Regions from separate parts of the Nocardia sp. NPDC052316 genome, predicted to be linked through region 2. Evidence: riboswitches for the same ligand, from Rfam matches in the RefSeq annotation. Region 2 holds a riboswitch; the other holds the start of a gene.

Region 1 (4,848 bases), 660 kb from region 2:
TGATGATCGCGACCGCGGCCTTCGGCAGCCAGGAGACGATGCCGTCGAGCAGATCGCTCACCGGATTCGGACCGAAGACGCCGAAGCCGAGCTGCAGCGCGATCAGCAGGATCGCGTAGTAGGCCAGCTTCGCCAGCAGATCGGAGGCGTCGTAGCGGCTGCGCGACATCATCTGCTTGAGCCCGCCACGCTCGACCAGGCGATCGAAGCCGAGCCGGTCGAGCACCTTGTCCACGATCGTCGACACGACCTTCGCGACGATCCAGCCGATGAGCAAGATGACGATGAATCCGGCCAGCTTGGGGACGAACGTGGCCACCGAACTCCACGCGTCCGAGAACCCCTTCTGGAAATCGATAGCCAAACTGGAGGTGTACATGCCCATCCCTTCGCTATCCGATTACGCCATGGCGTTTGCCGAGGCTGCTTCAATGCCGGTTATACCCCGGCTGCATAACTCGAACCATTCGTTTGCAGATAATTTGCCACATTGAGTCATTCGGCGCGACTACTCACCGCAGCGGCACGCGGGCCCGTACTGTCCATAGTCGGCCGCCCGAACTGGTCGGTCTTCCTCACAATGCGGCCCGACGCGATGCGGAGAAGATTGTTACGACCTGTCATCGCTGTGCCATCTCGATGTCACCGACACGCCGAGGTGCGTGGCGCACGCTTATCCCGGATCCGGCATCAGGGCAATGCCTCCCGCCTGACGTCACCCGGAGGAGCACGATGAACACACAGACCGCCGACCCCATCGGCCGAAGGCCGGACGATCGCGCCGCGACGCGCCACTGCCCGCCGGGAGCCCGCGATGTTCGTGCGTGATCACGCCCTCTCCGGCCTGGGCGGCACCGCCCGGTCCCTGCCGGATCAGCGCGAGCTGGTCGCCGCTTTCGCCGGCAGCCAGGGCGATCCGAGCACCGACCACCCGTTGATCGGCTTGGCCCGCGAGTTGGCCATCCTGCACCGGCAGCGCCACGGCAATCCGCTCGCGGCCGCGGGAATCGACTGCCGCAGAGCCGAATTGGTCGCCGCCATCGATAAGTGGGTCGCCACTCAGGTGCCCCGCCACGGGTGCACCGAGCACCTGCGCACCGGATCCCTCGGTGCCACGGTCGATCGCATGGCCGCGGCGCACGCGCACGCCAGCCATCTGCTGCACACCGCCGAGAACGTGTCCGACGATCGGGTCCACGCGGCGTGGTACCGCCTCGCCGCGCTGGCCGACGAATGGACCGATCTCATCATCGGCGCGGTGCGGAAGGTGTAGTGGCGCAGGGGAACCCGGCCTGAACGGACAGTTGTCGCCACACCGCGACGGAAAACGCGGCACGGCGCGCGAAAGTGTCCGCGCAGGCCGGGTCAGACCGCTAACTCGGGTTCCGGCATCCCCAACTGCCGCGCCGAAAACCACCGCATCGCCTTCGCCAGCAGCGGCAGCATCAGCACCATCAGCAGCAGTCGCATGCTCTGCACACAGGTGATCAACGGCAGGTTGGCGTCCATCGACTCGGCGGTGGCCAGCACGGCATTGATGCCGCCGGGGGTAGTGGCCAAATAGATGTCGGAGAGCTGGAGGTCGACGAAGGTGGCGACGGCGAAGGCAAGGCCGGCGACGATGGCGGACAGCGCGACGATGGTGACCGTCATGCCGGGGATCATCCTGGCCATCTCACGCACGACCGGCTTGGTGAAGCGGGTGCCGACCTCGAACCCGATGAGCACGAACAGCAGATCCTTGAACAGATTCGTCGGCGCGTACCCGTGGCTGACGCCGAGCGCGGTGAGCACCGCGGTCATCAGCATCGGCCCGATCAGCGCGGGGCTCGGCAGGTTGAGCCGCTTGCCCACTCTGGTGCCGAGCACGCACAGCATCACCGCGATGGACAATCCGGCGACCTGATCGCCGCGCCCGACGATCATCCAGTACGGCAGATCAGGATTGGTGACCGCGGCGCCGAGCGTCGCATGCTCGGTGACCAGGCCCTCGCCACTCTTGTTCAGCAGCGCGCCGAGGGCAGGCGCGCTGACCGCGACCAGCGCGACCCGCAGGTACTGCATGAACGCCACCTGCCGCGGATCGGCGTCCATATCGTCGGCCACCGCGACCACGGCCGCGGAACCTCCGGCCAGCAGTCCGAGCGTCGCGGTCGGCAACTCGACGTGGGCGAACCGGGCGAACACCACCGCGACCAGCAGGCTGATCAGCAGCGTGGCCACCGTGACGGCCAGCACGGGCACCAGCGCCATCCCGATACTCGACAGCAGCGAGATCTCCAGGTAGCTGCCCATCAACACGCCGAGCATGGACTGCACACCGCACGACAGCTCCCGGGGCATCGGGGCTGGCAACTTCCCGGCCAACGCCAGTGCCCCGCCGACGACGATCGCTAGAATCATTTGCGGCGCCGGAAAATGCACCCGATCGAGTAGCGTCGCCCCGGCAAGCACCGAGGCCAGCAGAGCTACCCATCCGATCACTTGCCTGCGCGTCATACCTAGTAATCATTGCGGTGACTAATGAACAGACCGTTACATCTCCGTTATCGGGGTTAACAGCTGGTGTGATCCTGAACGCAGGACGCCAATTCCCTGCTCAGAGCGGACATTAGCCCGCTCGCCGCCCTATTCGTACTACCCCATAAAAGACAGATAAACCCTCGAGCGAATTCGAAGCTCACCGCCGTCCGAGCGCGCAGCGCCGTGGCCGCCGAGCTCCCCCGTGTACTATTCGCCCGAACCACCCCCACCGCGGGAGCTCGGGCAAGGCCGGGCTGAGAGGGCGGACCCCAGCGCTTCGCCGACCGCATGAACCTGTCCGGGTAATGCCGGCGTAGGAAGAGCGTTTCGGGCATGTCTGCATCGACCCTGCACAACTCCGAACGGCACGAGGCCCCCTTCACCCTCGATGAGCCCGCCCCGAAGGTGCTGTCCTTCTGGGACCAGAGCGCATTCTGGGCAAACCTGGGTGTCAGCCTCATCGCCTTCTCCGGCGCGTACACCGTGCTGGCACCGAATTCCGATGGCGTACCGCAGATCTCGATCGCCGCGGGCATCCTCGCGATGATCGTCGGTACCGTCGTCGGCGGGCTGATGCTCGGCCTGGCCGCGGTGCCGGGCGCCAAGACCGGCAAGCCCGCGATGATGCTGCTGCGCGGCCTGTTCGGCGCCAAACTCAGTTACCTGCCCACCGCGTTGAACATCGCCCAGCTGATCGGCTGGGGCACCTTCGAATTGATCGTCATCGGCGATGCGGCCGACGAGTTGTTCGGCGGCGGCCCGCACTGGCTCTATGTGGTGGCCGCCGGCGTGCTGACCACGGCGCTGACCATCTGGCCGCTCGGTTCGGTGCGACTGCTGCGCCGGTTCGTCACGATCGGCGTGGTGATCGCGCTGGTCTGGTTCTATATCCAGTTCTTCCGCACCGGATTGCCCGACCTGTCGGCCAATCCGGGTCCGCACGGCAGCGGCCCGTTCGGCGCCGACTGGAACCTCTTCTGGATCGCCACCGACGCCGCGCTCGCGGTGTCCATCTCCTGGATGCCGGTCGCGGCCGACTACACCCGGCACTCGCGCAGCACCGGCACGGCGTTCGGCGCGGCCAGCGGGGCCTACGCGATCACCCAGATCGTCGCCTACACCCTCGGCCTGTTCGCGCTGGCCAGGGCCACCGGCGACGGCCAGTACTCGCCGTTCCTCCAGGTGAGTCTCGGCGGACTGTTCTTCTTCGTGTTCGTGTTGCGCGAGGCCGATCAGTCCTTCGCCAACGTGTACTCCACGGCGCTCTCGATCCAGAATCTCGCGCCGCGCGTCGACCGGCGGATCCTGTCGATCGGCCTCGGCGCGTTGATCACGCTGCTCGCGCTGCAGCTGAACATGGCGAACTACTTCGCCTTCCTCGGCCTGATCGGTTCGGTGTTCGTGCCGCTGCTCGGGGTGCTGGTCGCCGACTTCTTCCTGCGCGCGCAGGGCGAGTGGAACACCGCCGACGATGCCCCACCGCGCTGGGGGATGATCGCCGCCTGGCTGGCCGGACTCTCGGTCTATCAGCTCATCAACCCGGGCGATGCCGGTGTGTGGACCGACTTCTGGGTGAATGTGCAGGAGAAGCTGCACTTCACCAAGCAGGCGTGGATGAGCGCGTCGCTGCTGTCGTTCCTGGCCGCGGTGCTGGTCGCGTGGGCCGTCGGCCGGATCGCCACGCTGCGGAAACGGCGGGCCGCGGTCGGCAAATCCGGCTAGCCGGGGGCCTCGGCTGCCACGATGGAGTCATGGGTGAGATCCGGATCGGCACCTCGGGCTGGGTGTATCCGCCGTGGCGTGGCGTCTTCTACCCCAAGGGCGTCACGCAGAAGCGCGAGCTCGCCTACCTGTCCGAGCAGCTGAACAGCGTCGAGATCAACGGCTCCTTCTACGCGCTGCAGCGGCCGTCGAGCTATCAGAACTGGTCGAGTCAGACGCCGGACGACTTCGTCTTCGCGGTGAAGGGCAGCAGATTCATCACGCACATGAAGCGCCTACGCGACGGTGACGAGCTGCTGGCGAACTTTCTCGCCTCCGGGCTGCTTGCCCTCGGCCCGAAACTCGGCCCCATCCTCTGGCAGCTGCCGCCGAACCTCCAGTTCGACCCGGAGCTGCTCGCCACCTTCTTCACCCACCTCCCCCGCAGCACCACACACGCCGTCGAGATCGCGAAACGGCACGATCATCGGGTGGACCCGGCGTTCACGACCACCGACGCCGACCGGCCGCTGCGGCACGCGCTGGAGATCCGGCATCCCAGCTTCGTCACACCGGAGTTCACCGAGCTGCTGACCAAGCACCGGATCGCGCTCGTCATCGCCG
Region 2 (4,848 bases):
AGTGCGCGGTCTTGGCGGGCTCGGCGGGCAGGGTCTCGTCGTGGTATTCCCGTGCTGTGTCCGGATCCAGTGACAGCGCGAACTGGTCGCGCCAGCGGAATTCGAAACGCGCCTTGGACAATTCGTCGTCGCGCTGCTGCGCGTGCGGGTGCCCCTTGGCCAGGTCGGCGGCGTGTGCGGCGATCTTGTAGGTGATCACGCCGACCTTGACGTCGTCGCGGTTGGGCAGCCCGAGGTGCTCCTTAGGGGTCACGTAGCAGAGCATCGCCGTGCCCGCCTGCGCGATGATCGCGGCGCCGATCGCCGAGGTGATGTGGTCGTAGGCGGGCGCGATGTCGGTGGCGAGCGGGCCGAGGGTGTAGAACGGCGCCTCCTCGCACAGCTCCTCCTCCAGCCGCACGTTCTCCACGATCTTGTGCATCGGCACGTGCCCCGGGCCCTCGATCATCACCTGCACGCCATGGGATTTCGCGATCTTCGTCAGCTCGCCGAGCGTGCGCAGCTCAGCGAACTGCGCCTCGTCGTTGGCGTCGGCGATGGAGCCGGGGCGCAGGCCGTCACCGAGGGAGAAGGTCACGTCGTACTTCGCCAGGATGTCGCACAGCTCGGCGAAGTTGGTGTACAGGAACGACTCCTGGTGATGCGCCAAACACCATGCGGCCATGATGGATCCGCCACGCGAGACGATGCCGGTGACCCGCTTGGCGGTCAGCGGTACGTAGCGCAGCAGCACGCCCGCGTGCACGGTCATGTAGTCCACGCCCTGCTCGCACTGCTCGATCACGGTGTCGCGGTAGATCTCCCAGGTGAGCTTGGTCGGATCGCCGTTCACCTTCTCCAGCGCCTGGTAGATCGGCACGGTGCCGACCGGGACGGGGGAGTTGCGCAGGATCCACTCGCGGGTCTCGTGGATGTTCTTGCCGGTGGACAGGTCCATGATGGTGTCGGCGCCCCAGCGGGTGGCCCACACCATCTTCTCGACCTCCTCGGCGATGGAGGAGGAGACGGCCGAGTTGCCGATGTTCGCATTGATCTTCACCAGGAACTTCTTGCCGATGATGGTCGGCTCCAGCTCCGGGTGCTTGTGGTTGGCCGGGATCACCGCGCGACCGAGGGCCACCTCGTCGCGCACCAGCTCGGGCGACACACCCTCGCGGGCGGCGATGAACCGCATCTCGGGGGTGATGATGCCCTGCCTGGCCCAGGCGAGCTGGGTCGGCGGCCCATCGACCTCGGGCTTGGCCCAGGTGTCGCGGAGCTTCGGCAGACCCGCCTCCAGGTCGATCTCGGCCGAGTCGTCGGTGTACGGACCCGAGGTGTCGTAGACGTCGAAATGCTCGCCGTTGGTCAGGTTCACCCGACGCACCGGGACGCGGAGCCCGTCTACCTCGTGATAGTGCTTGACGCTGCCTTCGATGGGTCCGGTGGTGACGGTGTCGACCGTCTCGGAGCCGTCTTTGGACGCAACAGATGCCATGATTTTTCCTCCCTACGCCGGCATTACCCGGTCAGGTTCATACGGTCGACGGCCCTAGCCGTCCTCTCAGCCCGCTGGTGCGAGCCCCCGTTGGCGTGTGAAATTTTTCCAGGCCGACACTACCTGCTGACCCTGAAAGTGCGTCAGGTGATCGGTGGAAGATGCAGGTCGGCGCCGGTGGCATCGGTCCCGGCGCCAGCCGTACGAGCTCAGTCCGTCTTGCTGTGGTAGGCGTCGCGCATCTGCTGCAGTACGATCTTTTTCATCCCCAACATGGCCTGCATGGCGCGGTTCACCGCTTCCCGATCGTCGCCGGTGACCAGCTCGGTGGCCTCGGCGGGCCAGATCTGCCACGGCACCCCGTATTTGTCGTTGAGCCAGCCGCATTCGATCTCCTTGCCGCCGTCGGCGAGCAGCGCCTCCCACAGCCGGTCGACCTCGTCCTGGCTTTCGCAGTTGACCAGCAGCGACATGGCATGGGTGTACTGGTAGTCGCCGCCACCGTTGATGGCGGTGAACCTCTGTCCGTTGAGTTCGAAGTCGACGGTGATCGCCAGATTTGTCGGACGGTTGGTCGCCTCGGTGTGGTACTGGACGTCGGTGATCTTCGAGTCGGCGAACAACGAACAGTAGAACTCTGCGGCTTCTTCTGCCTGGGTGTCGTACCAGAGGTTGGTGACGATCTTTTGCATGGCGGTCCTCCCGGCCGGAGTTGATAGATATCTGTGAAGACGGGAGGAGCGACCGGAATTCATCGCGTGCACGTACACCATGTACTCCCGAAATCAGTGACCACTGATTTCGGGAGTACATGGGTAACTCACCGGGTACGGGCCAACTCAACCGATCACACGACAGCCGGTCGCCAACGTCGCTATCGCGGCACCTCAGTCTGGCCTGAAGACGCGGAGGGGCGGGGGAGCTCGCGCGGACCTATTGGGAAGCCGAGCGCGCCGAAGGTGGCGTTCAGATTGATCTCGATCTGCGTCAGCAGCGCGTTGAAGTCGGCCAGCATGGACACGACGTTCTCGGTCCGGCAGCCGAACTGGTCGGGCGCGTTCGGCGCGAGCCGCGCCTTCAACCAGTTGAGCGTGTCGGCCATGCCGAGCGACGGCAGGCTCAAATGCTCGCTGAGATGGTCGCGCTTGTAGAGCACCGACGCGCCACCGGCGCACCACTGCTGGGACAGCCGGTCATTGGTCCACACCGGCACCGCCTCGTCGAAGACGCCTTGGTACAGGAAGATCGGTGCGGTAGGAATGTTGCGGCCGAGCACCGTCGACTCGAAGACCTCCTTGATCTCGGGCACCGCGAGGAAGTCCGGGATCGGAATGGTCAGCAACCGGCCGTAGTCGACGAACATCTGGGTGAGCGCGTTGCGCGGCAGGCATTGCCGCTCGGTCTGGTCCATCAGCGCCCGGCCCTCCGGCTTCAGGTACCGATCCGAGGCTTCCCGGAACTTCGGGTAGGCCTTGCGTAGCGAGGAGATGCCGATGCCGATCAGCGAGGAGAACATCGAGCCGTTCACATGCAGCAGCGACACCACATCCGAGGTCGGCGCCCCGAGCGCAATGCCTTTCACGTTCAGTTCGGGCGCGTAGGTCGGCTGCATTTCGGCCGCCCAGCCCGAGCCCATACCGCCGCCCGAGTAACCCCACAGCGCGACGGGGGTATTCGCCCCGTCCAGCCCGAGCGGCTCGAAACGCTCGGCGGCGCGGATGCCGTCGAGGGTCATGTAGCCCGGCTCCTTGGGCACGGTGAGGTGGCCGTTGACGCCCTCGTAGTCCGGGATGGAGACCGCCCAGCCTTGGCTGATCAACGCGGCAAGCCCGAGCAGTTCGCTCTGTGAGTGGATGCCTTCGAGTCCGGCGAGGCCGGAGCCCTGCTGCAGGACGAACGACGGCGAGCAGTCCAGGTTGGCGCTGTCGTAGTAGAACTGCAGTGAAACGAGCGGCCTCGATCGATTCGGATCGGCCAGCGCGGGAAGCACGACCGTGGTCACGGCCGCGGTGGGTTGTTCGTTCAGATCGGTAGTGCGATAAAGCAATTGCCATGCCCGCACATTCACCGGAAGCACGGTCAGCGCGGCAAGGCGCACTTCGCGGGACCGGAGAATGGCGCCGGGCTCCTGGGCTTCGAAGCCTTCGGGCGGTTGGTAGAACGAATCCTCGTGCGGGAGTGGGATTGCGGTGGCCTGCGTGGGAGTGACTGCGCCGGCGAGCAGCACGGCGGCCATGGCGAACGCCATGGTCACCAGCGTGGCAACCGCGCGCCCCGACCGGCGGGTGCGGCCGGTCGGATCCCCTGTGATCACTGACACGTGTGCGTCCTTCCTCATCATGTGACAGCGATTACAACATGAGAGCCTGTTATCAACAAGAACTCTTTCTAAAGCGCATCGAGCTATGGTCGAGGTATGACCCGCAGCAAATCCGCCGCGCGGCCTGCCGAGGGGCCGGCTCGCCGCCGGATCCGTGGCCTCGACGCCGAACAGCGCAGCGCACAGCGGCGCAATCAACTGCTCGACGCGGCCACCGAACTGTTTGCCGAGCACAGCTATTCGGGAACGTCGATCGAGCAGATCTGCCAGCGCGCGTATGTCGGAACCAAGGGGTTCTACGACCATTTCGACAGCAAGGAAGCCTGCTACATCGCCCTACTGGAAAAACTCACCGCGCAGATCCAGCAACGCGTGATCGCCGGTGCCGCCGCGGCCGCGGACCTGGCGTGGCCGGAGCGCGCCGCGCCGGTGATCGAGGCGTTCGTGCACGCCATCGCCGACGACCCGCGCCTGGCCAAGGTGACTTTCGGCGAGGCGGGTGGCATCTCGCCCGCGGTGGAGCGGATGCGGCGCAGCAACCGGCGTTGGTCGGGTGCCTTCCTGGACCGGGTGTGGAGCGGTGAACCGGCGAGCGATGCCGGCGTACAGCGGGCTCGGCTGGCCTTGGCGCTGGCCACCATCGGCGGCATGTTCGAACTCGTCGCGGACTGGCTGCACCACCACGACGACGGCGGCGCCCCGGATGGCGTCGAAACCCTTACCGAGGACCTGATCCGGTTCGTCACCGTGGTCAATGCTGGCCGCGGAGCTGTTGCGGGGCAATAGTTTTACGACAAACGACGCGGGACGGGCCGACTGCATCGGCCCGTCCCGCGTCGTCGTTGTTCGACTATCGGCGTCAGGCGCGCCGTCGTGCGGGCTGAATCCGCCCCCTGACCTCGCCGAGGCCGATGCGCCCCGCGGCGGGGCCCGGTGCGGACGCGGTGATGACCACTTCGTCGCCGTCCTCGAGGAAGGTGCGCTTCTCGCCGTTCACCAGCACGGGTTCCTTACCGCCCCAGGACAGTTCGATGAAGGACCCGCGCTGGTC

Evidence for each region. Region 2 has a riboswitch for thiamine pyrophosphate ahead of thiC (phosphomethylpyrimidine synthase ThiC). Riboswitches for the same ligand answer to the same signal wherever they lie in the genome.
Region 1: another riboswitch for thiamine pyrophosphate. It lies ahead of ACIHA7_RS03605 (purine-cytosine permease family protein); the one in region 2 lies ahead of thiC (phosphomethylpyrimidine synthase ThiC).

Annotation. Positions count from the first base shown of each region.
Region 1 is NZ_JBIUBB010000001.1:780,170-785,017, forward strand. It holds gene ACIHA7_RS03590 (hypothetical protein) at 1-379, opposite strand, end outside; gene ACIHA7_RS03595 (DUF4254 domain-containing protein) at 815-1,273, shown strand; gene ACIHA7_RS03600 (AbrB family transcriptional regulator) at 1,366-2,499, opposite strand; TPP riboswitch at 2,745-2,860, shown strand; gene ACIHA7_RS03605 (purine-cytosine permease family protein) at 2,857-4,245, shown strand; gene ACIHA7_RS03610 (DUF72 domain-containing protein) at 4,275-4,848, shown strand, end outside.
Region 2 is NZ_JBIUBB010000001.1:1,443,008-1,447,855, reverse strand. It holds gene thiC (phosphomethylpyrimidine synthase ThiC) at 1-1,477, opposite strand, end outside; TPP riboswitch at 1,471-1,578, opposite strand; gene ACIHA7_RS06710 (VOC family protein) at 1,687-2,169, opposite strand; gene ACIHA7_RS06705 (lipase family protein) at 2,352-3,797, opposite strand; gene ACIHA7_RS06700 (TetR/AcrR family transcriptional regulator) at 3,894-4,583, shown strand; gene fahA (fumarylacetoacetase) at 4,657-4,848, opposite strand, start outside.